Regions from separate parts of the Serratia sp. DFXYC6 genome, predicted to be linked through region 1. Evidence: predicted binding sites of a transcription regulator. Region 1 holds the regulator's gene; the other holds the start of a gene.
What was found. Region 1 encodes LexA, which represses DNA repair genes until DNA is damaged. Its sites were predicted from a motif close to TNCTGTATGTACATACAGNA; they were not measured.
Positions count from the first base shown of each region.

Region 2: AC2CGQ_RS09075 (metal-dependent hydrolase) is a predicted target of LexA. The motif match lies at 5,511-5,530, and genes of this name have one in related genera.

Region 1 is NZ_JBXUNV010000002.1:560,607-576,457, reverse strand. Features, by position in the region: gene AC2CGQ_RS16170 (alpha-amylase family glycosyl hydrolase) at 1-492, shown strand, start outside; gene malK (maltose/maltodextrin ABC transporter ATP-binding protein MalK) at 485-1,594, shown strand; gene AC2CGQ_RS16160 (maltoporin) at 1,627-2,916, shown strand; gene malM (maltose operon protein MalM) at 3,014-3,919, shown strand; gene AC2CGQ_RS16150 (nucleoside hydrolase) at 3,975-4,958, opposite strand; gene AC2CGQ_RS16145 (LacI family DNA-binding transcriptional regulator) at 4,981-5,982, opposite strand; gene AC2CGQ_RS16140 (MFS transporter) at 6,007-7,389, opposite strand; gene ubiC (chorismate lyase) at 7,782-8,297, shown strand; gene ubiA (4-hydroxybenzoate octaprenyltransferase) at 8,315-9,187, shown strand; gene plsB (glycerol-3-phosphate 1-O-acyltransferase PlsB) at 9,254-11,719, opposite strand; gene AC2CGQ_RS16120 (diacylglycerol kinase) at 11,868-12,236, shown strand; gene lexA (transcriptional repressor LexA) at 12,339-12,947, shown strand; gene dinF (MATE family efflux transporter DinF) at 13,051-14,388, shown strand; gene AC2CGQ_RS16105 (CsbD family protein) at 14,704-14,913, shown strand; gene zur (zinc uptake transcriptional repressor Zur) at 15,016-15,528, opposite strand; gene AC2CGQ_RS16095 (sugar O-acetyltransferase) at 15,774-15,851, shown strand, end outside.
Region 2 is NZ_JBXUNV010000001.1:1,850,206-1,866,056, forward strand. Features, by position in the region: gene yfeC (iron/manganese ABC transporter permease subunit YfeC) at 1-390, shown strand, start outside; gene AC2CGQ_RS09050 (metal ABC transporter permease) at 390-1,244, shown strand; gene AC2CGQ_RS09055 (fructosamine kinase family protein) at 1,483-2,352, shown strand; gene AC2CGQ_RS09060 (YniB family protein) at 2,388-2,948, opposite strand; gene AC2CGQ_RS09065 (HdeD family acid-resistance protein) at 3,134-4,414, shown strand; gene hxpB (hexitol phosphatase HxpB) at 4,479-5,144, shown strand; gene AC2CGQ_RS09075 (metal-dependent hydrolase) at 5,553-6,101, shown strand; gene AC2CGQ_RS09080 (L-cystine transporter) at 6,283-7,674, shown strand; gene phnX (phosphonoacetaldehyde hydrolase) at 7,738-8,547, opposite strand; gene phnW (2-aminoethylphosphonate--pyruvate transaminase) at 8,557-9,660, opposite strand; gene phnR (phosphonate utilization transcriptional regulator PhnR) at 9,815-10,534, shown strand; gene AC2CGQ_RS09100 (2-aminoethylphosphonate ABC transporter substrate-binding protein) at 10,712-11,722, shown strand; gene phnT (2-aminoethylphosphonate ABC transport system ATP-binding subunit PhnT) at 11,725-12,855, shown strand; gene phnU (2-aminoethylphosphonate ABC transporter permease subunit) at 12,857-13,720, shown strand; gene AC2CGQ_RS09115 (ABC transporter permease) at 13,723-14,526, shown strand; gene kdgR (DNA-binding transcriptional regulator KdgR) at 14,572-15,363, opposite strand; gene AC2CGQ_RS09125 (MFS transporter) at 15,594-15,851, shown strand, end outside.

The sequences.
Region 1 (15,851 bases):
CAGGGCGAAGAGCTGGGGCTGCCGCATGCCGCCGGCCTGCAGGATCCGCGCGGCGCGCAAACGCCGATGCCGTGGCATGAAGCCCCCGAACAGGTCACCGCCGGGGAGATCAGCTGGTATCAGCAGGTGGCGATCGAACACCGCGCATTGGCCATCAGCCGCCAACAGCACGACAGCCACTCCACCTTACGTTACTGCCAGGCGCTGTTGGCTCTGCGCCGTTCGCCGCTCATCCAGCGCGGCGAGCTGAACGCGGTCAGCCAGCGGGACGGCGTGGTGCGCTTACTTATTACCCATCAGGATCAATGCCTTGAAGCGCTGATAAACCTGCAGCCTTATACTCAGGCGGCCGCGCCGTCTGAGGCGACCTTGCCGTTGGCATGGCAGCACGGCGCGCAGCAAGAGGGTCATCAATGGGTTTTGGCGGGCTTTGCCTCCGCCATTTTCACACGACATGTTAACTGCGAAAGCAGGGGAGTAACGCATGGCTAGCGTGACACTGCGCAGCGTTTATAAGGCCTTCGGTGAGGCCGTGATTTCCAAAGACGTCAATCTGACCATCGAAGACGGCGAGTTTGTGGTGTTCGTCGGGCCGTCGGGCTGCGGCAAATCGACGCTGCTGCGCATGATCGCCGGGCTGGAGGACATCACCTCCGGCGACCTGCTGATCGGCGAGAAACGGATGAATGAGGTGCCGCCTTCCGAGCGCGGCATCGGCATGGTGTTCCAGTCCTACGCGCTGTATCCGCACCTGTCGGTGGCGGACAACATGTCGTTTGGCCTGAAGCTGGCCGGCGCCAGGAAAGCGGAAATCAATCAACGGGTGAACCAGGTCTCCGAGGTGCTGCAGCTGGCGCACCTGCTCGATCGGCGGCCGAAGGCGCTGTCCGGCGGTCAACGTCAGCGCGTGGCGATCGGCCGCACGCTGGTGGCCGAGCCGGACGTGTTTCTGCTCGACGAACCGCTGTCCAACCTCGATGCCGCGCTGCGGGTGCAGATGCGCATCGAGATCTCCCGTCTGCACAAGCGCCTGCAGCGCACCATGATTTACGTCACTCACGATCAGGTCGAAGCGATGACGCTGGCCGACAAGATCGTGGTGCTCGACGCCGGTCGCGTGGCGCAGGTCGGCAAGCCGCTGGAACTGTACCACTACCCGGCCAACCGCTTCGTCGCCGGGTTTATCGGCTCGCCGAAGATGAACTTCCTGCCGGTCAAGGTGACCGCTGCGCAGCCGCAACAGGTGCAGGTCGAACTGCCCAACCGTCAACTGGTCTGGCTGCCGGTGGAAGGCGCGGGCGTTCAGCCCGGCGCCAACCTGTCACTGGGCATTCGCCCCGAACATTTGCTGCCCGGCGAAGCCTCTGAAGTGCGGCTTACCGGCGACGTACAGGTGGTGGAGCAGCTCGGCAACGAGACGCAAATCCACATCCAAATCCCGGCCATCCGTCAAAACCTGGTGTACCGCCAGAACGACGTGGTGCTGGTAGAAGAAGGTGCCACATTCGCCATCGGCCTGCCGCCTCATCGTTGCCACCTGTTCCGTGAAGACGGTACGGCATGTAAACGGCTGCACCAGGAGCCGGGCGTTTAAAGCATCAAAGTCGGTATAACAGGAGAATAATGATGACTACTCTGCGCAAACTTCCTCTGGCACTGGCTGTCGCCGCCGGTGTTCTCTCTACTCAGGCGCTGGCCGTGGATTTTCACGGTTACGCCCGTTCCGGCATCGGCTGGACCGGCAGCGGCGGTGAGCAACAGTGCTTCAAGGCCACCGGCGCCGCGAGCAAATACCGTCTCGGCAACGAATGTGAAACCTACGCCGAACTGAAACTGGGGCAGGAAGTGTGGAAAGAAGGCGACAAGAGCTTCTATTTCGACACCAACCTGGCCTATTCGGTCTCGCAACGTTCCGACTGGGAAGACGTGACGCCGGGCTTCCGCGAAGTCAACGTGCAGGGTAAAAACCTGATCGACTGGCTGCCGGGCTCCACGCTGTGGGCCGGTAAGCGTTTCTATCAGCGTCATGACGTTCACATGATCGACTTCTACTACTGGGATATCTCCGGCCCGGGCGCCGGTCTGGAAAACATCGATCTGGGCTTCGGCAAGCTGTCCGCCGCCGTGACCCGCAACTCCGAATCCGGCGGCTCTTACGGCTATCTGGATAACGAATGGAAACAGCGTCCGACCGTCAACGATACCTTCGACCTGCGTCTGGCCGGCCTGGAGCTGAACCCGGGCGGCACCCTGGAGCTGGGCGTGGACTACGGCCGCGCCAATGCGCAGGATAACTACCGCCTGGCGGACGGCGCCAGCAAAGACGGCTGGATGTTCACCGCGGAACACACGCAGAGCATCCTGAACGGTTACAACAAGTTCGTGCTGCAGTACGCCACCGACTCGATGACCTCGCAGAACAACGGCCGCAACGAAGGCGCCACCATCGATAACAACGGCAAGATGATCCGCGTGCTGGATCACGGCGCCATCGACTTCAACGATCAATGGGCGCTGATGTACGTCGCCATGTTCCAGGACATCGACCGCGACAACAACAACGGCACCACCTGGTACACCGTGGGCGTACGCCCGATGTACAAATGGACGCCGATCATGAGCACCTTGCTGGAAGCCGGCTATGACAACGTCAAATCCCAGCGCACCGGCGATCGCAACGGCCAGTATAAAGTGACCCTGGCGCAGCAATGGCAGGCGGGCAACAGCATCTGGTCGCGTCCGGCCATCCGCCTGTTCGCCACCTACGCCAAGTGGGATGAGAAGTGGGGCTACGCCACCGGCGATGATACCGGGTATAACGCCGGCACCGCTTACAACGACACCAGCATGCATACCTTCAGCCGCGGCAAGGATGACGAAGTCACCTTCGGCGCCCAGATGGAAATTTGGTGGTAACGACAGGACGGGGAGGGCCGCAGGCTCTCCCCCAATCGCATTCGCCGCGGCCGGATCTCTTGCCTGAACCATCGCGGCGCTGAAAGAGGATATAACGATGAAAAAGAATCTGCTGTCACTCTGCCTGTCGCTGGCGCTGACCGTCGGCGCGCCTTTGGCGGCCAATGCCGATACGCCGGCCAACGTTTCCGTCGCGCCGGCCATCAGCGCCGCCACGCTGCAAAGCCTGCCGTGGCAGCCGTTGCAGCCGCCGGTGTCGCAAGAGGTGAAGCTCGACGCCGTCAGCCCGCAGCTCAATCAGGGCGAGATCCAGGGGGCGATCGCCGCCTATACGTTGCCGGCCGATCGCGGTTCGCTGGAAGTGACGCTGAGCAGCCTCGCCAAAAACAATTCGCTGTACGCGCCGAGCGTGCTGGTGCTGGACGAGCATCTGCGCCCGGCGGCGTATTACCCGAGCAGCTATTTCCCTTACCAGCCGCCGGGGGCGATGTCCTCCGATCGTCTCGAAGGCACGCTGAAGCTGACGCCGGCGCTCGGTCAAAAACAGATTTACCTGCTGGTGTACACCACTCGCCAGGATTTGGTGAAAACTACGCAGCTGACCAACCCGGCCAAGGCCTATGCGCAGGGGGTGGGCAACGCGGTGCCGGATATCCCGGATCCGATCGCCGGCCACGCGACGACCGGCACGCTGAAGCTTAAGGTCACCGCTGAACAGGGCACCGGCAACGTGATGATCGGCATGCTGCAGCCTGCGCCGACCGTGGCGCCGGTGGTGGTGGGGTCGAGCACCCCGGCCGCGGCGGCGGCACCGATGCCGACGCCGGAGAAACCGGCGGAGCCGATGCTCAACGATACCGAAAGCTACTTTAATAACGGCATCAAGCAGGCGGTGAAGGCGGGCGATATCGATAAGGCGCTGAAGCTGATGAATGAGGCCGAGAAGTTGGGCTCTACCACTGCGCGTAAAACGTTTATCAGCAGCGTTAAAGGCAAGGGGTAACACCCGGCGCTGCCGATGCTGGCTCGATGATTGGTGCGCCTTGGCGCACCTTTTTTCATCCGCGCGCCAGCGTTGCGCCGATCAACGCCAGCAGACGGGCGTTGTCCACCTGCTGCATGATGCGCACCGGCTTGCCCTGCGGCGGCGGCATACCGACCGTCAGGCGCAGGCCGCCCGGCCGCCAACGGCGTGAGCTGCCGCGCGTCAACGCCCCTTCCAGCGCCACATCCACATGGAACATTTCGGTCGTGACCAACTGCGGTTCCAGCAGCCAGGCGATCACCAGCGCATCATGGATCCAGCAGCCCGGCAGGCGCCGCGTATGGCGCGAATAGTCGATCCACGGCTGCGTGGTGGCGCGCAAATAACGGCATAGCGGGGTATCCGGCTGGGTCAGCGCGGCCAGATCCGCCTGGGTCAGCATGGTCTGGGTGGTGACGTCCAGCGGCGCCAGCGTGATATTGGCACCGCTGTTCAACACCAGCCGCGCCGCTTCCGGATCCAAACCAAAATTGGTGTCCTTGATGTATCCTTCGACGTTGAACACGCCGCCCATGATCACGATCTCTTTCACCGCCTGCGCCATCTGCGGGTAAAGCTGCATGGCGTGCGCAACGTTGGTCAGCGGGCCGATCGCCGCCAGCGTGATCTCGCCGGGATGCCGGCAGATCAGTTCGCCGATGGCGATGGCGGCGTCCGGTGCGGGCGCGTTGGCCAGCGAGGGGGCGGGCAAGTCGCGCCACAGCGCCGCCAGCTGCGGATCGGCGATCGGGCGGTCCAGATGGGCGCGCCACGGCTCCGGCGGCTCGCTCAGGGCGCGCGCCGCGCCGAGGGCGACCGGTACCCGGTAGCCGCTCTGCGCCAGCAGATCGGAGGCGACGGCGAAGCCCACTTCACGCGGGGTATTGCCGGCCACGATGCTGATCAGCTCCAGTTGCAGCTGCGGTTTGGCCGCCAGCGCCAGAGCCAGCGCCAGACCGTCATCGACGTTGGCGCCGGGAACGCCGTTGCCGGGATCGCAATCAATGATTAAACGCATAGTAAGGTGTCCTGAAAAACCGCTAGCAGCCGCACGAGTGGCGGATGCGCAGTTGAAAAGCGAATTCATGCAGCTCGGCGGGCGCGGCGCCGGCGGCCAGCATGGCGATGGCCCGCTTGGCCATGGCGTCGATCGGCTGCTCGACCGCGCTGAGCGGCGGCACGCTGAATTCGGATTGCTGCGTGCCGTTAAAACAGATCAGCGCCAGATCGCCCGGCGCGCGCAGCCCATGTTCCGCCAGCGCCGACAGGCAGCCGAGCGCCTGCTGCTCGTTAGAGGTGAAAACGGCGCGCGGGCGCGGGCCTTGCACCAGGCGCTGGGTGGCCTGGTAACCGCCCTGGCGGGTGTAGGGCACCTCGAAAATCCATTCGTCGCGCGGCGCGATGCCCGCTTCCAGCAGCGCATCGCGCCAGCCGTTCAGGCGATCCTGTGCGTTGAGCATGGTCAGCGGGCCGATAAAAATGCCGATATCGCGATAGCCGTGCTGCAGCAGATGGCGGGTCGCCTGGCAGGCGGCGTCGCGCTCGTCGACGCGAATGGCGCAGACGCCGGCCTGGCTGTCGATGGTATCTATCATCACGCAGGGCGTGCCGGAGGCGCGGATCAGATCGAACCACGGATGGCGATCGACGCTGGTGTACAGCAGGCCGTCGACCTGGCGGCGCAGCAGGTTGTTGATCAGCTCATATTCGCGCTGCCGGTCGTCGCCGGCGTCGCCCAGCAGCAGCACGCGGCCGCGGCTGAAGGCCTCCTGCTGCAGCGCCCGCGCCAGCGTGGCGAAGAACGGGTTGGAAATATCCGGCACCACCAGCCCGTAGGTTTGCGTGCTGCCGGAGGCCAGCGCTCGCGCGATGTCGTTCGGCCGGTAGCCGGTCTGCTCGATCGCCGCCAGCACGCGTAGCCGGGTGGCTTCCGCCACCGGGCGCGGACCGTTGTTGATCACATAGCTGACCACGGCGACGGAGGTGCCCGCTATGCGAGCCACGTCGGCGCGGGTAACGCGGCGCGCGGAGTGATTATCCAAATTGAGGTCCTGTTCGCCTTCCCGCTACGCGGCATCCTGCGGCAGGTTGAGATCGCGGCCGCGGGTTTCGGGAGCAAAGAAGGTGGTGATTAAGCCGATGGCCGCCATTACAACAAAATAGCAGGCGACAGGCCACCAGTGACCGAAACCGGACAGCAGCGCGGTGGCGATCAGCGGCGCGGTGCCGCCGGAGAGGATCGACCCGAGCTCCTTGGCGAACGCCATTTTGGAGTAGCGGTTCTTCACGCCGAACAGTTCGACGCCGTAGGCCGCCTGCACGCCGAAGATCCCCAGCGATGCGATGCACATGCCGACCACGATCACCGAGATGACGATCGCCGGCTCACGGCTGTCGAGCAACCAGAACGCCGGGAAAGCGTACAGCACCAGCAGCAGGCAGAACCACCGGTAGGTGATGCGGCGGCCGAAACGATCGGAGAGCCAGCCGGCCAGCGGGATCACCAGAAAACCGCACAGTGAGGCGATCAGCACCGCCAGCGCCGGCACCGATTTATCGACCATCAGCACCTTGGCGACGTAGCCGACGATAAAGCCCTGGCACAGGTAGGAGGGGCCGTTTTCGCCGATGCGCAGGCCGAGCATCACCCAGAACGCCTTGGTGCGCTGCAGGTAGCTGCGCGTATCCGGCGCGGCCTGGGCGGCGTCCAGCATGCGCTGGTGGTTTTGCTGCAGCTCGCGTTCGAACACCGGCGTTTCCCGCACGTGGCGGCGCAGATACAGCGCCACCCCGGCTATCAGGATGCTGGCGAGGAACGGAATGCGCCAGCCCCAGCTCATCAGGTCTTCCTTGTCGAGCTGCAATACCAGCAGCCACACCAGCGACGCCAGCAGGGTGCCACTGTTGGAGCCTATGGCGATGATAGACGCCACCAGCCCGCGCCGCTTGGCCGGCGCGTATTCCGCCAGCATCACCGCCCCGCCGGACAGCTCCGCACCGGCGCCGAACCCCTGCGCGAAGCGCAGGATCACCAGGCAGGCGGGCGCCCAGACGCCGATTTGCGCATAGGGCGGGATCAGGCCGATCAATGTGGTGGAGAGGCCCATCAGCGCCACGGTGGTGATCAGCACCACGCGGCGGCCTTTGCGATCGCCGATCCAGCCGAACACCAGCGCGCCGATCGGCCGCGCGACGAAGCCGACGGAGTAGGTGGCGAAGCTGGCCAGCAACGCCACCAGCGGCGTGGCTTCGGGGAAGAACACGTCGCCGAACACCATGCCGGCCGCCAGGCCGTACAGCGCGAAGTCGACGTATTCCATGGCGGTGCCGAGCCAGCAGGAGAAGGTGGCGCGCCAAAATTGGCTGCGCCCCTCTTTGGTTGCCAGGCGTTCATCGGCCGCCAGCGCGGCGTCGGCGGTCTGTGAAGGGGCAAGCGTTGTTTCGCTCATGGCAGTGCTATCCTCTTTTATTCTGCGCCTGGAGGGGCGCGGTTAAAGATGGTTTCCCTGGTGCCGGCAACAAAGGTGTGCCGACAAATCATGTCGGACGCATGGCGATTCAACGCTGCCGTATCAGGGTATCTACGCGCGTAGATAACACAACGCGAGGAAGCTGAAACTTTGCGGGCGATCACAGAATCGTCAGCGCGCCGGGAAATGAAGATAGAGAATGCGGATGGCAAAAAGATGACAGAACCCCGGTTTTTCCGGCCGACAGACCTGCCGTTTTCGCCACGAATCAGCCTGCCGCTTTCGCATTTCTGCGCTACAATGGGGGCCTGTTAACAGTTTGTATCGTCTGGCGCGCCGTACCGGCTGCGGTTCAGGCGAGGAGTAAAGCAATGTCTGGCATCAGGGATTCCATCCTGCCGCCGCTGGAGTGGTTATCCGAACAGGATCCTCCGGCGCCCGCCGCCGTCAGCGACTGGCTGATGGAGTTAGGCTCCATGACCCGACGATTTGAACGCCATTGCGCCCAGGTGCGCGTTGAACCGCAGCGCGAATGCTTCGTCACGCGCGAGGCGCTGGGCGACGAGGCGAACCACCTGCCCGATAGCCCGCGCTACTGGCTGCGCGAAGTGGTGCTGCTGGGCGACGGCCAGCCCTGGCTGCTGGGGCGCACGGTGATCCCGGAACATACGCTGACCGGCCCCGACCAGGCGCTGGTGGATCTGGGGACGCTGCCGCTGGGGCGCTATTTGTTCAGCAGCGGCGATCTGACCCGCGACTATATCCATATCGGCCGACAGGATGCGCTGTGGGCGCGTCGTTCACGGTTGCGGCTGGCGGGCAAGCCGCTGCTGCTGACCGAACTGTTTTTACCGGCTTCGCCGCTGTATTCAGCGGTCCCCGCATAAGAGAGGAGAGCAAGACGTTGGAGGGAAGCGTGACTCAAAGTAAATGGCGGGCTTACAGCCATTTGATGCGCATTGATAAACCGATTGGCACGCTGTTGCTGTTGTGGCCGACGCTGTGGGCACTGTGGCTGGCCGGAAAAGGCGTGCCGCCGCTGTCGATTTTGCTGGTGTTCGTGCTCGGCGTGTTCCTGATGCGCGCCGCCGGCTGCGTGGTGAATGACTATGCCGATCGCGCGGTGGACGGCTACGTGAAACGCACCGCCGGGCGGCCGATGCCGAGCGGCCGGGTGAGCGCGAAAGAGGCCAAGGTGCTGTTCGTGGTGCTGGTGCTGATCTCGTTCTGCCTGGTGTTGACGCTGAATGCGATGACCATCTGGCTGTCTCTGGCGGCGCTGGCGCTGGCCTGGGTGTATCCGTTTATGAAGCGGGTGACCAACCTGCCGCAGTTCGTGCTGGGCGCCGCGTTCGGCTGGGGCATTCCGATGGGCTATGCGGCGGTCAGCGAATCGCTGCCGCTCAGCTGCTGGCTGCTGCTGCTGGCGAACATCTGCTGGACGGTGGCCTATGACACGCTGTATGCGATGGTCGATCGCGACGATGATCTGAAAATCGGCATCAAGTCCACCGCTATCCTGTTCGGGCGTTATGACAAGCTGATCGTCGGGCTGTTGCAGTTCGCGACGTTGTTGCTGCTGGTGTGGGTCGGTTATCTGGCGCAGCTCGGCGGCGCGTTTTACTGGTCGCTGCTGCTGGCGGGCGCACTGTTCATTCACCAGCAGAAGCAGATCGCCGGGCGCGAGCGCGACGCCTGCTTCAAGGCCTTTCTGCAGAACAACTATGTCGGGCTGGTGGTGTTTATCGGCATCGCGCTGAGCTATCTGCCGGCGTAACGGTTCCCTGCCGCAAGAAAAAAGGCACCCCAAGGGGTGCCTTTTGTGTTTCCGCGCCGGGCGAAATCACTCGTCTTTCTCTTCTTCCGCATCGGTTTGCGGCAGAGCGTTGGTCTCTTCCGGCATGTTGACGCTTTCGATGGTCAGCTTGATTTCCGGCGTGATCAGATCGCTCAGCATGCTGTACACCTCGAGGGTGTGCTCGCGGATCGCATCGCCGCTGTCGTTGATGTAGCCTTCTTCACGCAGCGTCGCCACCAGGGTGGAGAACACCGCCTTGTCGAAGAACTCCGGCGCATTGATGCCGTGCAGCACCGACAGACGTTGCGCCATGATGCGGCTCTCTTTCTCCAGCGCGCCGCGGTTGATGCTCGGGTTGGCGCTGAGGATCGACATGGTGATGGCGTAGCGTTGCAGGGTTTCGCGCACCCCGGCGGCCAGCAGCTGCAGCGGGCGAATGCGCGCCGGGTTGAGCACCAGATCGTCGCCTTTGTCGCAGATCAGCTGTTGACGGATCAGCTCGTCGATCATCGGCCGCAGCACCTCCGGCAGCTGTTCCTTGTCGTTATGCAGGAACAGCTCGGCTTTCAGCATCGGGTAGATCATGCCGATCTGGCGCAGCAGCTCGGCGCGCGACACCCGGCGATGATGCATCACGATGCTGGCGATCAGCGACGGCAACACCAGCAGATGGTGGATGTTGTTGCGGTAATAGGTCATCAGCACCGCCTGCTCGCGCGGCAGGATGATGATGTCGCCGATGCTGTCCTTCTCCACCTCGAACTTGTTCATGTTCAGCGCGTGATCCAGCAGCTCATCCGGCGTTTGCGTCGGCACGGTGACGTCACGCGCGTAAGGCGCGTTGCGCATCAGCTGCAGGTAGCACTCGAGCTGCTCGACCAGCTGCTCGCGGGTCAGCGAACGCTGACGCGAGGCCAGCAGCGCGGTGGAACACAGGTTCATGGCGTTGGCTGCGGCGGCATTGTTGATGCGCACCATGATCTGGCCGGCCAGATCGTTGACCGTCGGCGTCAGCCAGCTTGGACGCTGAGCCTCGATCGGATCGATCGATTCGCGCCACTGCGGCACGTTCTGGTTGAGGTAAGCCGTCAATGGCAGCGGTTCGCCGAAGTTGACGTATCCCTGGCCCAGGTTGCGCAGCTTGCGCAGGCCGCGCAGCATCTGCGGCAGGCTCTCTTTTTCCTTGGTGGCGCCGCGCAGCTCTTTGGCGTAGGTACCCACTTCCATCACGTGTTCGTAACCGATGTAAATCGGCACCAGCGTGATCGGACGGGTGCCGCCGCGCAGCATCGCCTGGATGGTCATCGACAGGGTGCCGGTCTTCGGCTCAAGCAAACGCCCGGTGCGGGAACGGCCGCCTTCCACGAAATATTCCACCGAGTAACCGCGGGTGAACAGCTCGCCGAGGTATTCACGGAACACCGTCGAATACAGCTTGTTGCCTTTAAAGGTGCGGCGGATGAAGAACGCGCCCAGGCGACGGAAGATCGGGCCCGCCGGCCAGAAGTTGAGGTTGATGCCCGCAGCGATGTGCGGCGGCACCAGGCCCTGGTGATACAGCACGTACGACAGCAGCAGATAGTCCATGTGGCTGCGGTGGCAGGGCACGTAGACGATCTCGTGGCCGTCCTGCGCCAGCTGGCGCACGCGCTCGGCGTTGGTGACGTTGATGCCCTGATACAGCCGGTTCCAGGTCCAGCTCAGCACGCGGTCGGACAGGCGCACGGTTTCGTAGGAGAAGTCGGCGGCGATCTCTTCCATCAGCGCGATGGCGTTCTGCTGGGCCTTCTCGTGCGAGATCTTCTTGCTGCGCGCTTCGTCCTCGACCGCTTTTTCGATCGCTTTGGACGCCAACAGCTTGTTGAACAGATCCTGACGGGCCGGCAGACTCGGGCCCACCGCGGCCAGGCGCTGACGCGAGAAGTGCATGCGCGCCACGCGCGCCAGTTTCTGCGCGATGGTTTTATCCGTGCCGTGTTCGGTAGCCATGCGGCGCAGCGACACGGTGTTGGAGAAACGCACGAAGCTGTCGCGGCCGAGCCACAGCACGGCGAAGAATTTCTGCACGCCGTTCAACAGACGCAGGTGCGGCGTGCCGTGGCCTTCGCGGCCCGGCGAACGGCCGAACATCACCGAAACCGGCAGCATCTGAATGTCGAGATCCGGGTTGCTGCGATGCAGATCCAGATAGTCGTGGAACAGCTTTACCGACTCTTCTTTTGGGGTGTAATAGCGGAATACGCGCGGACCGTCGTGAATGAACACGTAGCTCGGCAGCACGGTGCCGTCGATCTCCAGCGAGTTGAGCGGATCGGGCAGATCCTGCGCCAGGCACTGGGTGCGCAGCGTCAGCAAATCCGCCTTGGAATTGTAAGGTAAAACATACAAAATCGGCCGTGAGGGATCCAACCCTAGCTCGGTAACCGGATCTGAAGGGATGACCTTACTTCTTACCAACAATTTAAGTGGTAAATTCAATATTTTATAATAAATTTTACGCCAACCTGACATAACAACGTGAAGCCTCTTGTTAGCAATGCGCCGCAAGCATACCAGAAACCGGGTAGCAGATCTGTGGTGTTCGAAAACCGAGAGCCGTCAGCGCGGACTGTTCTAGACTCTTTTTATTATGACCGACCTCTGAGAAAGGCACGAAAACATGGCAAACCAAGCAACCGGACTGACCCGCATCATCAAGGCAGTCGGCTATTCTTATAAAGGGCTATCCGCCGCCTGGCAGCACGAAGCGGCTTTCCGCCAGGAACTGGTGGTCACCCTTCTGGCTATCATACTGGCTGTCTGGCTGGATGTGGGTGCGATAGCGCGCATTTTATTGATCGGATCGGTAGCGCTGGTGATGATCGTCGAGATCCTGAACAGCGCGATCGAGGCGGTGGTGGATCGCATCGGCAGCGAACATCACGAGCTGTCCGGGCGGGCCAAGGACATGGGATCGGCGGCGGTGTCGCTGGCGATCGTGCTGGCGCTGTTCGTTTGGGGCACGGTCTTATGGCAGCATTTCGGCTGACGAAAAGCGCCTACTGACTGATTTTTATTTATTCTTCGGTTCCCAATCCGCGCTTACCTGTATATACTCACAGCAAGACTGTATAAACAAACAGGGGGCGGAATGAAAGCACTAACTACCAGACAGCAAGAGGTCTACGATCTGATTCGCGAGCACATTTCGCAAACGGGCATGCCGCCAACGCGTGCCGAGATCGCGATGCGTCTGGGGTTCCGTTCGCCTAACGCCGCCGAAGAGCACCTGAAGGCGCTGGCACGCAAAGGCGTGATCGAAATCGTCTCCGGTGCCTCGCGCGGTATCCGTCTGCTGATGGAAGAAGAAGAAGGGCTGCCGCTGATCGGCCGCGTCGCCGCCGGCGAGCCGCTGCTGGCGCAGCAGCACATCGAAGGGCACTACCAGGTGGATCCTTCCCTGTTTAAACCGAGCGCCGATTTCCTGCTGCGGGTGAACGGCATGTCAATGCGCGACATTGGCATTCTGGACGGCGATCTGCTGGCGGTGCACAAAACGCAAGACGTGCGCAACGGCCAGGTCGTGGTCGCGCGGATCGAAGACGAAGTGACGGTCAAGCGCTTGAAAAAGCACGGCAACGTGGTTGAACTGCTGCCGGAGAACAACGAATTCCAACCGATCGTGGTCGATCTGCGTCAGCAGAATTTCACTATCGAAGGGCTGGCGGTCGGCGTGATCCGCAACGGCGACTGGATTTAATCGCCGCGCCATCACCGCCGCTCCCTGTATCAATCGCCCCTGTTTTGGGGCGTTTTTGTTTCTGACTTCGCCCTTTGTCACTCAGTCACAGGAACATCCCATCATGCGCCTGATTTCCGCTTTCACCAGCGACACCGATAAAGCCCTGTGGCGCCTCGCCCTGCCGATGATCTTCTCCAATATTACCGTGCCGCTGCTCGGGTTGGTGGACACCGCGGTGATCGGCCACCTCGACAGCCCCATTTATCTGGGGGGCGTGGCGATCGGTGCGGTGGCGACCAGCTTCCTGTTCATGCTGCTGCTGTTCCTGCGCATGAGCACTACCGGCCTGGCGGCGCAAGCGCTGGGGGCGCAGAACCCCCAGGCGCTGGCGCGCGCCTTTATGCAACCGCTGCTGCTGGCGCTGTTGGCCGGGGTGGCGATCGTCCTGCTGCGCTATCCGCTGATCGAACTGGCGCTGCGGATCGTCGGCGGCGATGCCGACGTGCTGGAACAGGCGCGGCGTTTTCTTGAGATCCGCTGGTTAAGCGCCCCGGCGGCGCTGGCCAACCTGGTGCTGCTGGGCTGGCTGCTTGGCGTACAGTACGTGCGGGCGCCGGTGATCCTGCTGATCGTCGGCAACCTGCTGAACATCGTGCTGGATATCTGGCTGGTGATGGGCCTGGGCTGGAATGTGCGGGGGGCGGCGGCGGCAACCGCCATCGCCGAATACGCTACGCTGCTGCTCGGCCTGTGGTTGGCGTGGCGGGTGATGCGCCTGCGCGGTATTACCCTGCAGATGCTGCGCCAGGCCTGGCGTGGCGATCTGCGTCGCCTGCTGGCGCTCAACCGCGACATCATGCTGCGCTCATTGTTGCTGCAACTGTGCTTTGCGTCGTTGACCATTTTCGGCGCTCGCCTGGGAAGCGAGGTGGTGGCGGTCAATGCGGTATTGATGAATCTGCTGACGTTCACCGCCTATGCGCTCGACGGTTTCGCTTATGCGGTGGAGGCTCATTCGGGCCACGCCTACGGCGCCCGGGACGACAGCCAACTGCGCAAAGTGTGGCATGCGGCCTGCAGGCAGGCAGGGCTGGTCGCGTTGGCCTTCGGCCTGGCGTATGCCGTTACCGGCCAGCAGATCGTGGCAGCCTTGACCTCTTTGCCGGAACTGCGTGCGTTGGCCGCCCATTATTTACCCTGGCAGGTCATTCTGCCGCTGGTTGGGGTGTGGTGCTATTTGCTGGACGGCATGTTTATCGGCGCCACGCGCGGCGCCGAGATGCGCAACAGCATGGCGGTGGCCGCGGCGGGATATGGTATTGCGCTGCTCAGCGTGCCGCTGCTTGGCAACCACGGGCTTTGGCTGGCGCTGGCGGTGTTTCTGGCGCTGCGCGGCCTGGCGTTGGGCTGGATTTGGCACCGTCACCAGGTGCGCGGCAGCTGGTTTACTGCCCATTAAACCGGACGTCTTGTTGGGTTAATGGTTAGTTTTTCTTATGATTTTGATCATGTTTGCTTACATGTTTTCAGCCTTGGTCTGTTCGCGTTAGTTCGTTGTTTGTTAGCGTTTTTTGTTTTTATCTTGTTTGTTAATGGTTTTTTATCCTGTGTTTTGGCTTTTTTATTTCCATGTTTAACTAGAATGAATCATGTGGCTGGTAAATGAAGGGGAGCGGTGCTTCTTAAGGTGGAGGGAGCATCAGCCAGAAAAATTTCTGGTTAACCCCGGCCGGCGACAGGGATCACTGATTCACCACAGGTTAACGGAGAGACTATGAATAAAGATCAAGCCGACGGTAACTGGAAGCAGCTGAAAGGCAAAGTGAAAGAGAAATGGGGCAAGCTGACCGATGACGATCTGACGGTCATCGAAGGGAAACGCGAACAGCTGGTCGGCAAAATTCAGGAGCGCTACGGTTACCAGAAAGAGGCGGCCGAAAAAGAGGTGAAGGCCTGGGAAGATCACACCAAACACCGCTGGTAACACGCAGGGCCGCCACTGACGGCGGCCGGCAACAGCGCAGGCCGGCGTCGCTCCATCCTCTGGCGCCCCGGCCGCAGGTACAGGGAAGTACCTGACTTCGTCTTACTTCTTCTTGATGGCGATGCTGTGATCGTGTTCGGCGCAGTCATGCTTGCTGTCACAAGCTTCAACTTCAACGCAACCGGCGCACAGGCCGTGCGCTTCCACCACGCTGTGCCGCAGCGCAAATCCGGCTTCCTGCGCCAGCTTCTGCAGCGTCTCCTCCACGCCTTCGGTGGTGCGTTCGGTCACCTGGCCGCAGCGATCGCAGATAAACAGCGCGGACGTATGCATCGGCTGTTCGAAGTGGTGGCACAGCACGTAGCTGTTGGCGGACTCCACCCTATGGATAAACCCTTGCTCCAGCAGAAAATCCAGCGCGCGGTAGACCGTCGGCGGCTTGGCCTGCGGTTCGGCGACGCGCAGCAGATCGAGCAGGTCATAAGCGCTGATTGCACCGGGTTGCTGAGTCATCAGACGCAGCACTTCCAGCCGTTGCGGCGTCAATCGCACATTGCGTTGCTGGCAGAGGTGTTCCGCCTGCGCCAGCAGCTTTTCCTGGGTGGTTGAGTTCATCGCAAATATCCCGGTACGTAAAAAAGCCGATTTTACCATGATTACGGCGAATCGCCGAGAGTTGCCCCCTTTTCCCCTGAGGATAGCGCAGAGAAAGGCGCGCTGAGTGCGCTAAAAGAGAGATGCATCACAACTTTTCCCCTCCGCCGGGCGGTAGATCAACGTTGCCGGTTTTAGCGCTGGAGAGCGGGGGACGAGAGCGGTATAACGCCTTTCACCCGCGTGATGAGCAGGAGCCCTGTGTGATGACGGAAAGAGAGAAGCTGTTAAGCGGCCTGGAATACAACAGCCGCGATGAAGAACTGATCGCCCTGTACCATCGG
Region 2 (15,851 bases), on a different contig from region 1:
GCGGTGTTCTTCGACGAAAGCCACGCGGTGTCGATCGGCCTGTCGCCGCTGAAGCTGAAGATCCTGTTCTTCACCCTGCTCAGCGCCTGCACCGTCGCCGCGCTGCAAACCGTCGGCGCCATTCTGGTGATCGCCATGGTGATCACCCCGGGCGCTACCGCCTACCTGCTGACCGACCGCTTCAGCCGGCTGGTGATTATCGCCATCATCATCGGCGCATTGACCAGCGGCATCGGCGCCTACCTGAGTTTCTTCCTCGACGGCGCCACCGGCGGGGTGATCGTCACCCTGCAAACGCTGGTATTCCTGGCGGCGTTCTTCTTCGCGCCGAAACACGGCCTGCTGGCATCCCGGCGCCGCGTGGCACATTCGCAAACCGGAGGCCGCTGATGGACACCCTGTATCAACTGCTCAGCGAACCCTTCGCCTACCCGTTCATGCAGCGGGCGATCGTCGCCGCCATCGTTACCGGCGTGGTGTGCGCCGTGCTCTCCTGCTATCTGGTGCTCAAGGGCTGGTCGCTGATGGGCGACGCCATCTCGCACGCCGTCTTGCCCGGCATCGTAGTGGCGTTCGTGGTCGGCATCCCGCTGGCGATCGGCGCCTTCCTCTCCGGCATCTTCTGCGCGGTAGCCACCGGCTACCTGAAAGAGAACAGCCGGGTGAAAGAGGACACGGTGATGGGCATCGTCTTTTCCGGCATGTTCGCCTTCGGCCTGGTGCTGTTCTCGCGCATCGATACCGACCAGCACCTGAGCCACATTCTGTTCGGCAACATGCTGGGCATTACCGACGGCGAACTGAAGCAAACCTTGCTGATCGCCGGCATCACCCTGGCGGTGGTGCTGCTCAAGCGCAAAGACTTCATGCTGTACTGCTTCGATCCGCACCATGCGCGGGTGATTGGCCTGCCGGTCAAGCTGCTGCACTACGGATTGCTGTGCCTGCTGGCGATGACCATCGTCGCCTCGCTGCAGGCCGTGGGGGTGATCCTGGTGATCGCCATGCTGATCGCCCCCGGCATCATCGCCTTTATGCTGTGCCGCCGCTTCGACCGCATGCTGATGGTGGCGACGGTGGTGTCGGTGTTCTCCTGCGTGCTCGGCACCCTGATCAGCTTCCACATCGACGGCGCCACCGGGCCCTGCATCGTCATCGTGCAGGCCGTGCTGTTCGTGATCGCCTTGTTGTACAGTAAATTGCGTCCGTTACAGCGTAACCAAACCGCCCTGAGCGACCGTTAAACGCCCTCCTCTGATGCGGCGGCGCTCTCCGCCGCATCTTATCCTCCCCTCGCTTATCCGTTGTCATCAAGTTGCAATCGGTATTGCGCTTAAATTAATCAATAGGGTATATACTTTGAGCTGGCGAGGCGCTGAAAAAATCGCCGCCTTTGACGCCGGCTGTGCGCCGCGTCGTGTTTTCACCACGGGAAAGACGCTAACCTAATGAATTATCAGGCAGCACAGAGGGGGACATACCATGTGGCAAGCCGTTAGCCGTCTGTTAAGTGAACATCTTGGCAGCGCAGAGATACGCGAAAGGATTGAACTGCCCGGGGGCGACATTCACCCGGCGTGGCGCGTGAGTTACGGTGACAACGAGGTGTTCGTGAAATGCGACGCCCGTGAACAACTGCCGATATTCACCGCCGAGGCCGATCAGCTGGCGTTGCTGGCGCGCAGCAAAAGCGTGCGGGTGCCGGAAGTGTACGGCGTCGGCAGCGATCGCGATTACAGCTTCCTGCTGCTGGAGTATCAGCAGCTGAAACCCCTCGATGCTCACGGCGCCTACTGCCTGGGCCAGCAGCTGGCGCATTTGCACCAGTGGAGCGAGCAACCGCAGTTCGGTCTCGACTTCGACAGCGATCTGACCACCACCCCGCAACCCAACGCCTGGCAACGCCGCTGGTCGGAATTCTTCGCCGAGCAGCGCATCGGCTGGCAGCTGCAGCTGGCGGCGGAAAAAGGCATGACCTTCGGCGACATCGACGACATCGTCGATCGGGTGTATCTGCGCTTGCAGCACCACCAGCCACAGCCTTCCCTGCTGCACGGCAACCTGTGGCCGGGCAACTGCGCGATGACCGCCCACGGGCCGATACTGTTCGATCCGGCCAGCTACTGGGGCGACAGAGAGTGCGATTTGGCGATGCTGCCGCTGTATCCGGAGCTGCCGCCGCAGATCTACGACGGCTATCAGAGCGTGTGGCCGCTGGGGGCCGGATTTATCGAACGCCAGCCGCTGTATCAGCTGTACTACCTGCTCAACCGCAGCAATCTCTTCGGCGGCCAGCATTTGGTGGCTGCCCAACGCGCGGTGGAGGCGCTGTTGCAGCCGGAAGCGTCATAACGTTCCGGGGCGCCGAGCGGCGCCCCGTTCAGGGTTCAGGCCGCGCCGGCCAACTGCCCCAACAGGCGGATCACGAACCAGGCGATCACCGCAATCACGATCGGCAGGATGTACAGCGGGAAGTACTGCAGGAAGATGGTGTGGTGCGGCAGCGTGATGCGTTCCTCCAGTTGCTGACGCGTGTGCCCTTCGCTGCCTTTGGCCTGCTCCAGGATCATCTGATCTTCCAGCCCTTCGCGAATGAACTTGACCTGACGCGACATGCGCGCGCCGGAAGCCTGTAATGCCAGCCCGACGAAGATCAATATATAGATGATGATGAACATCAAATTGGCGCCGCTGAACAGGCTTTTATCCACGTCCGGCACCGGCGAGTTGTACCAGAAAAGGTTCAGGAACGGCGTATTGAAACGCACCATGTCCACCATCACGTGGACAAAATCCAGCATCACTGCGTTGATGCCCTTGGTTTTTTCACTGTGCTGATAGATAAAGCCCAGCACGGAAATCAGCGTCGACAGCAACGCCGGGATAAAAACCACCCATCCGAGAATGCGTTTCAAAATGGCGATACGCCCGGCCTGTTGATACGTCATGTGTTCCCCTTGTTAGCGACGTAACCGAATCGGCTAAGTCTACCTGCAGTTGGCGAAACTCGCCCACCGTTTTCTTCATTCCCGCTGTGCTACAAGCTTAGCCGAATTCGCCGAAATCAACTGCTTAACGACATCCGGGCACTATCATTGAAGAGATAACGTTATCCGTTTAGCCAGAGGCCGCCATGATTCGACTGATTATCTTATTGCTGGGCGCGCAGGCGCTGCACGGCCAGCGCCGCCTGCTGGTGCTGTTCGGTTGGCTGTGGATAGCCGCAGGGGCGCTGATGCTGTTCGACATACTGCAGGATGGCCGGTCCGTGCTGGCGCTGGATGCGCTGGCGGTCATCCTGGCGCTGGAGGGGCTGGTGGCGATATCCGCCGCGCTGGTGATCGGCTCTTCGGCCAGCAGGCCGGTGCTGCTGAAAGGATTGGGTTTTGTCTTTATGGCCTTTTTAACGTTGGACGTGCCCGCAGACGATAACATCGTCGCCACCGTGGTGTTTGCCAGCGCGCTGCTGCTTGACGGCGCCGTGCGCATCGCCTCCTCCACGGTGATTCAGCACAGTCGATGGAAAGGCGTGGCGCTGGCGGGCGGCGGCGAGATCCTGCTTTCGTTGATGATCTTTATCGGCTGGCCGGCGCCTCACCGGATGACGGTGCCCTTTTGCCTCGGCGTGATGATGGTGCTTTCCGGCTGGGCTTTATTGCGTATCGCCCGCAGACTGACAAACTTCTCTCTGAATCAGCACCCCGCGCGGCAGCCATCCTCCCCGGCGGATGAGACTGCGCCGCTCACGGTGTATGTCTGGACACCGATTGGCGCGGCTAAAGATCCGCGCCGGCGTTACATCGTCGACCGATACATCGCGGCGGTCGACGGCGGCGGCAATATCTCCACCGGTCACGCCGCCCTGGCGCTCGCGCCGGATGTGTATATCAGCCACTACCCACTCAACGACATCAGCCATTCCGTTCAGGATTTCCGTCAGTTGCTGCACGCCGGCGAACAGAACAACGTCGACGGACGTTTCCTGCCCGACCTGGCGGGCGAGATCGCCGCCTGGTGCCCACCGGACAAGAAAATTCAATTCTACCGCTATAACCCGGCGGCGCTGCGCGCATTCTGGCTGCGTTATCGGCAGGACGCCACCTACAATCTGACCCGGCGCAACTGCTCCACCACGGTCATCGGCGCGCTCGACAGCGCGTTGGAAGGCGTGCTGGGCGATAAACATCTGTGGCGCCGTTTTCTGCTGCTGGTGCTGGATCCCAACCTGTGGATGCTGGCGGTACTGCGCAGCCGCGGAGAAAGCATGACCTGGACGCCGGGGTTGGTGCTGGATTATGCGCGCATGTTGCAACAGGTCACCGAGCGTCAACACCAGCGCTGGTGGCTAAAATTGCGCGAGGTGTGGAATATCCTGCGTTTTGGCAAAAGCCACACGCGCAGGCAAAGGTTTTAGTCTCGTCACCGGCGATGATAAAGTGTCGGGCACATTCACCCGCGCCGGCAGGAGTTAACCGCTAATGGCTTATTCGCAACGCATTGAAACCGCAATTTTTGATATGGACGGCTTGTTGATCGACTCGGAACCGCTGTGGCTGCAGGCCGAGCTGGATATCTTCGGCGCGCTGGGCTTGGATCTGTCCGACCGTCACAAGCTGCCGGACACGCTGGGGCTGCGCATCGATCTGGTGGTGAAAATGTGGTACCAGGCGATGCCGTGGCAAGGGGTTACGCTTGAAGAGGTGTCGGCGCGGATTATCGAGCGCGCCATCGAGCTGGTGCACGAGACGCGCCCGCTGCTGCCTGGCGTCCGGCAGGCGCTGGAGCTGTGCCGCAGCCAGGGGCTGAACATCGGTCTCGCCTCCGCCTCGCCGCTGCACATGCAACGGCAGGTGCTGAAGATGTTCGATCTTGAAGGCTACTTCGATCAATTGGTTTCCGCCGAATACCTGCCGTACAGCAAACCGCATCCGGAGGTCTACCTGATCGCCGCCGAACGCCTGGGCAGCGATCCGCTGCGCTGCATCACGCTGGAAGACTCCTTTAACGGCATGATCGCCACCAAGGCCGCGCGCATGCGTTCCATCGTGATCCCGGCCGCCGAATACCGCCACGACCCGCGCTGGGCGCTGGCGGATCACCAGTTGGAGACCCTCGAACAGCTCACCCCTGCCCACTTTGCCTGATTCTGCGGCGCCGGGCACCGGCGCCCTGCGGCATAAAAGGGATCCGAACCGCAAAATAAACGAAACACCGTTTCATTTTATTGAATTGGCGTGACGTTCTCATTATGCTGCATGGCAGGGAAAGCGACGGCCCGCAGCGCGTTGTCACTGCCACGCAGCGCGCTTCAAGGCCGCCGCTTCCTCCCGCCGCACACCGTAAAACCGCGCTCGTTGCTTTCCGTTTCACTCCCCCATTGCCCGCTTTTTGTTCTCGCCCGTCAAAATCGATGATTTGTTACCCATTGCCGTAACAAGCCGTTGTAAAACAGGGGAAAATAAACAATTGGTTACAGGGTAACTGCTTCCACTACTGGGAATTTTCCCATATACTGGATAAATTAACAGTTTACCAGCCGGAATCGCAACAGCATGACCGCGGAAGGACACCTTATATTCTCTGTCGCTTGCGCGATCTTCGCCAAGAAGGCGGAAGTGACGCCAGAGCTGGCTACCGGCGACTGGTGGCACATCATACCCGCCGCGCTGCTGACCTCGCTGCTGCCGGACATCGATCACCCCAAGTCGGTGCTGGGCCAGCGCCTGCGCTGGATTGCCCTGCCCATCGCCCGCGCCTTCGGCCACCGTGGTTTCACCCACAGCCTGCTGGCGATCGCCGGCGGCATGGCGCTGTTCCAACTGGACGTACCGCGCAGCTGGCCGATCCCGGCCGATGCGCTGCACGCCATGATCATCGGCTACTTCAGCCATCTGTTGGCCGATATGCTCACCCCCGCCGGCGTGCCGCTGTTGTGGCCATGCCGCTGGCGTTTTCGCCTGCCGCTGCTCAACTCGCAAAAAGGCAACCAGCTGGAGCGGGTGCTGTGTCTGTGCCTGGTGGCGTTTGCCATCTGCTGGCAAGGTGATTTCACCCTGCCGGTGCAATCCTATGTCGAGCAAATCAGAAATATCAGACTCTGATCGCAAAAAACCGCCTAACACATCACCTTGATGTATATAAAACGAACAAAAACACACAAAAAGCTATATCAAATTCCATTTGGATATAAGTAGGCCACTCAGCAAACTGTTACGATATTTACATCGCGACATACGTGATGCGTAGTCGTTTTTATAAGAAAGATTATTGGAGACATTGGGGATGAATCTTCCGCTCGTGATTAACGTGCTGGTGTTTGTCGCGCTCCTTTTGCTGCTGGCGCAAACCCGCCACAAGCAATGGAGCCTGGCGAAAAAAGTGCTGGTCGGCCTGGTGGTCGGCGTGGTGTTCGGTCTGGGCCTGCAGCTGGTGTACGGCTCCGATAACCCGGTACTGAAAGAATCCATCAGCTGGTTCAACATCGTCGGTAACGGCTATGTGCAACTGCTGCAAATGATCGTCATGCCGCTGGTGTTCGCCTCGATCCTGAGCGCGGTGGCCAAGCTGCATAACGCCTCTTCGCTGGGCAAAATCAGCGTCCTCACTATCGGCACGCTGCTGTTCACCACGCTGATCTCGGCGCTGGTGGGCGTGCTGGTCACCAACCTGTTCGGCCTGACCGCCGAAGGCCTGGTGCAGGGCGCGCAGGAAAGCGCGCGCCTGACGGCGATCCAGACCAACTACGTGGGTAAACTGGCCGATCTGACGGTGCCGCAGATGGTGCTGTCGTTCATCCCGAAAAACCCGTTCGCCGATCTGACCGGCGCCAGCCCGACCTCGATCATCAGCGTGGTGATTTTCGCCACCTTCCTCGGCGTGGCGGCGCTGCAGCTGCTGAAAGACGACAAGCCGAAAGGCGAGCGCGTGCTGGTGGCTATCGACACCCTGCAGGCCTGGGTGATGAAGCTGGTGCGTCTGGTCATGAAGCTGACGCCGTACGGCGTGCTGGCGCTGATGACCAAAGTGGTCGCCGGTTCCAACATTCACGATATCGTCAAGCTCGGCAGCTTCGTGGTGGCTTCGTACATCGGCCTGGCCATCATGTTTGTGGTTCACGCTGTCCTGCTGGCCTTCACCGGCGTTAACCCGATGAAGTTCTTCCGCAAGGTGTGGCCGGTGATCACCTTCGCGTTCACCAGCCGCTCCAGCGCCGCCAGCATTCCGCTGAACGTGGAAGCGCAGACCCGTCGCCTGGGCGTGCCGGAATCCATCGCCAGCTTCTCGGCATCGTTCGGCGCCACCATCGGCCAGAACGGCTGTGCGGGCCTCTACCCGGCGATGCTGGCGGTGATGGTGGCGCCGACCGTCGGCATCAACCCGCTGGATCCGGTGTGGATCGCCACCCTGGTCGGCATCGTCACCATCAGCTCCGCCGGCGTGGCGGGCGTGGGCGGTGGTGCCACCTTCGCTGCGCTGATCGTGCTGCCGGCGATGGGCCTGCCGGTGACGCTGGTCGCGCTGCTGATCTCGGTCGAACCGCTGATCGACATGGGCCGTACCGCGCTGAACGTCAACGGTTCCATGGCGGCGGGCACCATCACCAGCCAGCTGATGAAGCAAACCGACAAAGCCGTGATGGACAGCGAAGACGAAGTCGAATTGGCGCATCGCTAACGCCGTCTCAGAACGAAAAAACCGGGGATAATCCCCGGTTTTTTTACGCCCCGCGTTCGGTCGTTACGGCCGCTCGCCGTTGGCCAACCGCCGGTTGATGTCGGCGATCGCTGCCGGCAATTGCGCCAGCGTGTCTATCACATAGTGCGCGCCCGCCGCGTACAGCTTATCGGCGGCCGCCGCGCGGCGGCGCTCTATCTCGCCCGCCGCCATCCGGCGATACTCCTGCCAGGTGGCGCCGAACTCGTTACCGGACAGCGCCAGCCCGACGCTCCACATCCCGGCGTTCAGCCCTTCGGCAATGCCCGGCACCGCGTCATCCACCTTCACGCAATGCGCCACCGCATCGATGCCCAGCGCGATCGCGTTCTGCAACGCCATCCACGGCCCCGGTCGGCCGCCGGCTGCAAGATCGTCGGTGGCGACCCAGTAATCCGGCGCGTAGCCGCGCTGCGCGGCGGCGGGCACCAGCACCTCCATCACCGCGCGCGGATAGCCGGAGCAGGAACCGATTTTAATGCCCTGTTCGCGCAGAGCGGCGATCGCCTGCGGCACGCCCTCGATGGGATCGGCAAAGTCGATCACTTTAGCGATTTGCAGCGGCATAAACGCCTGATACAGCGCGTCAATGTCCTGATGGCTCATCGAGCGTCCCAGCTTCTGCCGCCAGCGCGCGTCGACCGCCGGCAGCTTGCCCAGCGCCTCGATGTGCTGCCATTTGCCCAGCCCCATCGGAATGCGCGCCTCCGCCAGGCTGATGTCGATATCGAAGGTTTGCTTGAACGCCTCGACGAAAATCTGCGTTGGCGCAAAGGAGCCGAAGTCCACCGTGGTGCCCGCCCAGTCGAGGATTACTGCGTTGATCTGTTTCATGGTCAATCCTTATTGATTCCAGTACATCGCCTGCCCGACGGCCGCCAGCAAACGTTCGATATCTTGCGGATAGATTTCACCGATGTTGCCGATACGGAAGCAGTCGCTCTGCGACACTTTACCGGGATAAATCACGAAGCCTTGTTGCTTGAGACGCTGATAAAACTCGGCGAAGCGGTATGTATCAGCCTTTGGCGAATAGAACGCGGTGATGATCGGCGAGTGCAGCGCATCGTCCAGCAGGGTCTCAAAACCCAGCTCGCGCATACCCGCCACCAGCCGCCGCTGATTGGCCTGATAGCGGTGGTGGCGCGCGGCAATGCCGCCCTCTTGTTCCAGCTCTTTCAGCGCCTGCGCGAAGGCCAGCACGGTGTGGGTCGGCGACGTAAAGCGCCATTTGCCGGCCTGATCCTCCATACAGCGCCACTGAGCATACAGATCCAGCGACAGCGAGCGTGAACGGCCGGCGCATTTCTCCAGCTCGCTGCGGCGGGCGATGACGAACGCGAAGCCCGGCACGCCCTGAATGCATTTGTTGGCGGAGCTGATCAGAAAATCGATGCCCAGCGCGTCCACATCCAACGGGATGCCGCCAAAGCTGCTCATGGCGTCGACGATAAAGGTCTTGCCATTGCGCGCCGCCAGACCAGCGACCTTCTGCAGCGGATTGAGCATGCCGGTGGTGGTTTCACAGTGCACCATGGCGATATGGCTGATGCGCGCATCGCTTTTCAGCACCGCCTCCATCGCCGCCACGTCCGGTTCATTCACCTCACCGCAGTCGAAAGCGTGGTGGTCGATATCCATCAGCCGCGCCATTTCGATCATCCGCGCCCCGTAGGCGCCGTTGTTGACGATCAGCAGCTTGTCGTGCGGGCCGATGACCGTGCCCAGCACGCCCTCTACCGCGAAGCTGCCGCTGCCTTGCAGCAGCACCGAGGTATAACCGGCAGACGGCGTCGCCAGCGCCACCAACCGTTGACGAATGCGCTGCACCACGCCGAGGTTGTAATCTTCATCCCAGGTGCAGCTGTCATACAGCATCGCCTCTTTCACCGTTTTCGACGTGGTCAACGGGCCGGGGGTCAACAGCAGGTAGTTACGATCGGACATGTTATTCACCTATTGGTCTATACCAGATTGCGATCATTGTGGCGGCAAATTCCTGCCCCGGTCAAACGACAAAGCGCGGTGAAACAAAAAATTCATCTGGCTATGTATAATAAGCGCGTGCCGGAATGTCGGGCCGATGCCATAGCGAGATGAAATGAAAGAACATCAGGGCGATATGCCTCACTACCTGCAGATCAAGGATCAGCTCCAGGCGCGCATTACCCGCGGCGCGCTGCAGGCCGGCGATAAGCTGCCTTCGGAGCGCGAGCTGTGCGCCATCTTCTCCACCACCCGCGTCACCATTCGCGAAAGCCTGGCGCAATTGGAAGCCACCGGCGCCATCTACCGCGCCGATCGCCGCGGCTGGTTCGTCACGCCGGAACGGCTGTGGCTGGATCCGACGCAGAACACCAACTTCCACCGTCTCTGTCAGGAGCAAGGGCGCACGCCGCGCACCGCGCTGCTGTCCGGCGAAAAAACCACTGTGCCGCTCGACGTCATGCAGCCGCTGGCGCTCGAACCGTTCGATCAGGTGTATCTGCTGCGCCGCGTGCGCTATGCCGACGGCCGCGCCATCTGCTATTGCGAGAACCACTGCCTGCCGCAGCGGGTGCCGGAACTGCTCAGGCACGATCTCAACGGCAGCCTGACCGAGGTTTATCAACAGCATTACGATTTGATTTACAGCAACATGCACCTGTCGTTCTACCCGACCGCCCTGCCTTACCGCGCCGCCAACGCGCTCGGCGCCATGGTCGGCCTGCCCGCGTTGCTGCTGCGTCGACTGAATTACGATCAGCACGGCCGCATCCTCGATTTCGATATTGAATACTGGCGCCACGACAGCCTGCGCATCGAAGTCGATACGCTCTAACCTCGATTATCACGGGGCCGGCGCCCGCCGCCCCGCCTTCCTCACCCACGCTCGATCCCCCTTTTAAGGCAAATATATTTTGCCGCTTTCATTTGTTTGTCATATTTGCCGATTAGCTTGGCCGCATATCTGGTGTATACCAGTTTCGCATTAACCCGCAACAGTGAGGCTGAAGCTATGAAATTTTCTCGTCTGGTCGTGATGACCGCCATCGCACTTGGCGCCGCGCCGGCCTGGGCCGCCGATGCGGTGGTGACCGTCTACTCCGCCGATGGTCTGCACGACGGCGATCACAGCTGGTATCAAACCCAGTTCGACGCCTTCACCCAGGCGACCGGCGTCAAGGTGCAGTACGTCGAAGGCGGCTCCGGCGCCATCGTGGAGCGCCTGTCGAAGGAGCGCAGCAACCCGCAGGCCGACGTGCTGGTGACGCTGCCGCCGTTCATCCAGCGCGCCGCCGCGGAAAAACTGCTGCAGGATTTCACCCCGCAGGATGCGGCGCAGATCGCCGACGCCCAGCCGCAGTTCGTGCCACTGGTGAACAACTACCTGAGCTTCATCTATAACGCCAAACTGCTGCCGCAGGCGCCTGCCAGCTATCAACAGCTGCTGGACGCGCAGTTCCGCAATAAGCTGCAGTACTCCACGCCGGGCCAGGCGGGTGACGGCACCGCAGTGATGCTGCAGGCGTTTCACAGCTTCGGCAGCAAAGATGCCGGTTTCGACTACCTCGGCAAGCTGCAAAGCAACAACGTCGGCCCTTCGGCCTCCACCGGCAAGCTGACCGCGCTGGTCAATAAGGGGGAGCTGCTGGTGGCCAACGGCGATCTGCAGATGAACCTGGCGCAGATGCGCAGCAACCCGAACGTCAAGGTGTTCTGGCCGGCCGGGCCGGACGGCAAACGCAGCACGCTGGTGCTGCCTTACTACATCGGCCTGGTGCAAGGCGCGCCGCAAAGCGCCAACGGCAAAAAACTGATCGATTTCCTGCTGAGCAAGGAAGCGCAGAGCAGCGTCAGCGCCATTTCCTACGGCATGCCGGTGCGTAAGGATGTCACCCCGACCGACGATAACTTCAGGCAGTCGCAGGCCGCGCTGCAGGGTGTAGAGATCTGGGCGCCGGACTGGAACCAGGTGGTGAACAGCCTGTCCGCCGATATCTCCCGCTGGCACAAGGTGACAGAATGACGCTGACCATGCCTTCTACCCTCACTTCCCGCGCCGAGGCGCGGGATAGCAGCCTCGACATCGCCGGGCCGTCGGGCATTCAGCTCGACCGCGTCAGCGTGTCGTATCGCGGCACCGAGGTGCTGAAACCCCTGACGCTCACCATCGCCCCCGGCGAAGTGCTGGCGCTGATCGGCCCCTCCGGCTCGGGTAAAACCACCGTGCTGCGAGCGATCGCCGGCTTCGTGCAGCCCTCCGCCGGGCGTATTGCCATCGGTGACGTCGATGTCACCGGCGTGCCGCCCTATGAGCGCGGCCTGGGCATGGTGGTACAGAACTACGCGCTGTTTCCGCATATGCGCGTCGAGGACAATGTGGCGTTCGGCCTGCGCGCGCAGGGCAAGCCGCGCGGCCTGACCGCCGAGCGCGTCGAAGAGGCGTTAGCCATCGTCGGCATGTCCGCCTACGCCAAGCGCTATCCCAACCAGCTTTCCGGCGGCCAGCAACAGCGGGTGGCGATCGCTCGCGCCATCGCGGTGCGCCCCAAAGTATTGCTGCTGGATGAGCCGCTGTCGGCGCTGGATGCGCAAATCCGCCACAGCATGGTGGAAGAGATCGCCCGCCTGCACCGCGAGCTGCCGGATCTGACCATCCTGTACGTCACCCACGATCAGGGCGAAGCGCTGACGCTGGCGGACAAGATTGGCATCATGCGCGACGGCCATCTCATCGCCCACGGCGAAACCCGCGCGCTGTACCACCATCCGACGAACCGCTTCGCGGCCGAGTTCCTCGGCCGCGCCAACCTGCTGCCGGCTACCGCCCTGGAAACTACCGCGCAGCAAGGCATGACCACCGTCAGCTGCGCCGGCAAAGTGATCGGCTGTTTCACTTACGGCGCACAACGCGGCTTCGACAAGCTGCTGTGCATCCGGCCACAGCACATTGCGCTCGATGCCGATGCCCAGCGCAGCAACTGCATCATCGGCACGCTGCATGATATTCATTGGCAGGGAGAGTTGACGCACCTGCAGTTCGACGCGGAAGGCCATCCGCTGCGCGTGGTCACCACTCATCGCAGCCGGATGCCGCAGATCGGCGAGCGCGTGCCGCTCTACTTCGCCCCCGACGATGCGGTACTGATCGAGGACTGACATGACCGACTCTACGCTTATTCGCCCGGCCCTGCGGCTGCGTTTGCCGCGCCGCCTGTGGATCCTGTTGCCGCTGCTGGTGCTGGCGACGCTGTTTTTCTACCCGTTGGCGCTGATCGTCAAACAGGCGTTTACCGACGATCAGGGGCTATTCAGCGCCGCCGCGCTGCAACAGGTGTTCGAATCCCGCCGCTTTGTCGGCGCTCTGCTCAACACGCTGCAGATTGCGCTGCTGGCGACGCTGGGCTGCCTGGTGCTCGGCACCCTGCTGTCGCTGCTGCTGGTATTCACGCCGTTCCCCGGCAGCCGACTGATCGCCCGGGTGATCGATACCTTTATCGCCATGCCGACCTTCCTGATCACGCTGGCCTTCACCTTTATCTACGGCTCCGCCGGCCTGCTGAACGGCACGCTGATGGCGACCTTTGGTTTCACCCTGCCGCCGGTGGACTTTCTTTACTCCATCTGGGGCGTGATCCTGGCGGAAATCACCGTGTTTACGCCGCTAGTGATGCGCCCGCTGATGGCGGCGCTGGCGCAGATCGACCGCAGCCAGCTCGAGGCCGCCAGCATCCTCGGCGCCCGACCGGGGCGCGTGGTGCGCCAGGTGATTTTACCGGCCGCGCTGCCGGCCTTGCTGGCCGGCGGCAGCCTGTGCCTGCTGTTGACCACCAATGAGTTCGGCATCGTGCTGTTTATCGGCGCCAAGGGCGTCACCACGCTGCCGATGATGGTCTACGCCAAAGCGATTCTGGAGGCGGATTACGCCGTCGCCTGCACCATCGCCGTGGTGAATATCGCGCTGTCGCTCGGGCTGTTCTCCCTTTACCGCTACGCCGCGGCGCGCGCCGGGCTGAGGAACTGACGATGTTGATTTGGTCTCGCACCGGCCGCACCCTGACCTGCACGCTGACGGTCACGCTGTTTGCCCTGTTCTTCTGCCTGCCGCTGGCGGTGATCCTGATGTCCAGCCTCAGTGAACAGTGGAACGGCGTGCTGCCGAGCGGCTTCACCCTCAACCACTTCCGCCAGGCGTTCAGCGGCGCCTCCTGGGACGCGCTGGTCGCCAGTCTGGCTATCGGTTTCAGCGCCAGCCTGTTCGCGCTGCTGTGCGGCACCTGGGCGGCGCTGGCGCTGCGCCACCATCAGGGGCGCGGCCAGCGGCTGCTGGGCACGCTGTTTTTCATTCCCAGCGCGGTGCCTTCGGTCTCTATCGGTTTGGGGATGCTGGTGGCGTTCAGCCAGGGGCCGCTGCAGATGAACGGCACCTTCCTGATCGTGCCCGCCGCCCACTTCGTGCTGATTTCCGCCTTTACCTTCGGCAACGTGATGGCCGGGCTGACCCGGCTGCCTGGCGACTACGAGAACGTCGCCGCCAGCCTGGGCGCTTCGCCGCTGTTCCGCCTGCGTCACGTCACCCTGCCGATGATCGCTCCCTACATGATCTCCGCCTTCGCACTCAGCCTGTCGCTGTCGATGGGGGAGCTGGGCGCGACCATGATGATCTACCCGCCGAGCTGGGCGACGCTGCCGGTCACGATCTTCAGCCTGACCGATCGCGGCAGCATCGCCAACGGCGCGACGCTGACCATGATCCTGGTGGCGGCCACGCTGTTGCTGATGCTGGTGCTGGAGCGGATTTCTCAGCGGCTGACGCCCGGCGCGAAATAACAACAAGGCGCTGCCATGGCAGCGCCTCGCTCATCGAAACGACGGTCAGAACGGGTAATCGTGATAGCCCTGCTGCTCGGAAATGCGCCGGGCGGCGACGTGCAGCAACGCCACATACTCCTCCCGCGCCGCGTCGGAAAAGCGCAGCGTCGGGAAAGAGATGCTCAGCCCGGCGATCGCCACCCCGAACCTGTCAAAGACCGGCACCGCGATGCAGCGGATCCCCGCCTCCTGCTCTTCGACATCTTCGCCGAATCCCTGCTCACGTACCCGCTCCAGCACCGGCAACAGTTCGGCGGCGCTGGTCAGGGTATGCTCGGTGCTGCGGGTAAATTCAATCTGCGACAGGATCTGCGCCACCTCCTCCCGATCGCGCCAGGCCAGCAGCACTTTACCGATGGCGGTGCTGTGCAGCGGGTTGCGACGACCGATGCGCGAATACATGCGCAGGTTGTACATCGCGTCGATCTTGTGGATATAGACAATGCCGTCCTCATCCAGGGCGCCGAGGTGGATGGTTTCGCGGGTGCGGTTCGACAGTTCACGCATCTGCACGTCGGCGCTGCGGATCAGATCGACGTTCTGCAACGATTTGGCGCCCAGTTCGAACAGCTTGAGCGTCAGCGCATACTTTTCCGTCTCGCCTTCCTGCGATACGTAGCCCAGCGCTTTCATGGTTTGCAGAAAACGGTAGACGGTGCTTTTGGACATCATCACTCGCTGGGAAAGTTCGGTAATGCCAATCTCGCGCTCATCGCCAAGCGCCTGCAAAATGCCGAACACTTTCATCACGGATGAGACGGCATCCGGTTGCTTGTCTGAATCTGCGTTAGCCATGGTGAATGCCCTACTTAACGGTTTTGTTTCAGGAAATTTAAACAAGGGTTTCAGTATAATCGGAACAGATCGCGACGCGCAACGCACATGGGCGCTAAGCGATTGAAGCCAAATGGATAACCCCGGCCCGCTCACCGCTATTTACAATTAAGCGGGCAACGGGCATGCAATCGCAGGCGATTATGATTAGCATGATAATACTCCCCTGAATAAATACCGCTGAGACCAACATGCGTCCTTGTTCCGACGGCCTCCCCATCCCGCAACGCTATGGGGCGATCCTCGCCATCGCCCTCGGCATTACCGTATCGGTGCTCGACGGCGCGATAGCCAACGTGGCGCTGCCCACCATCGCGCGCGATCTTAACGCCAGCCCGGCCAGCTCCATTTGGGTAGTCAACGCCTATCAGTTGGCGATCACCGTCTCTCTGCTGTCGCTGGCCTCGCTCGGCGATCTGGTCGGCTATCGCCGCATCTATCAGGCCGGG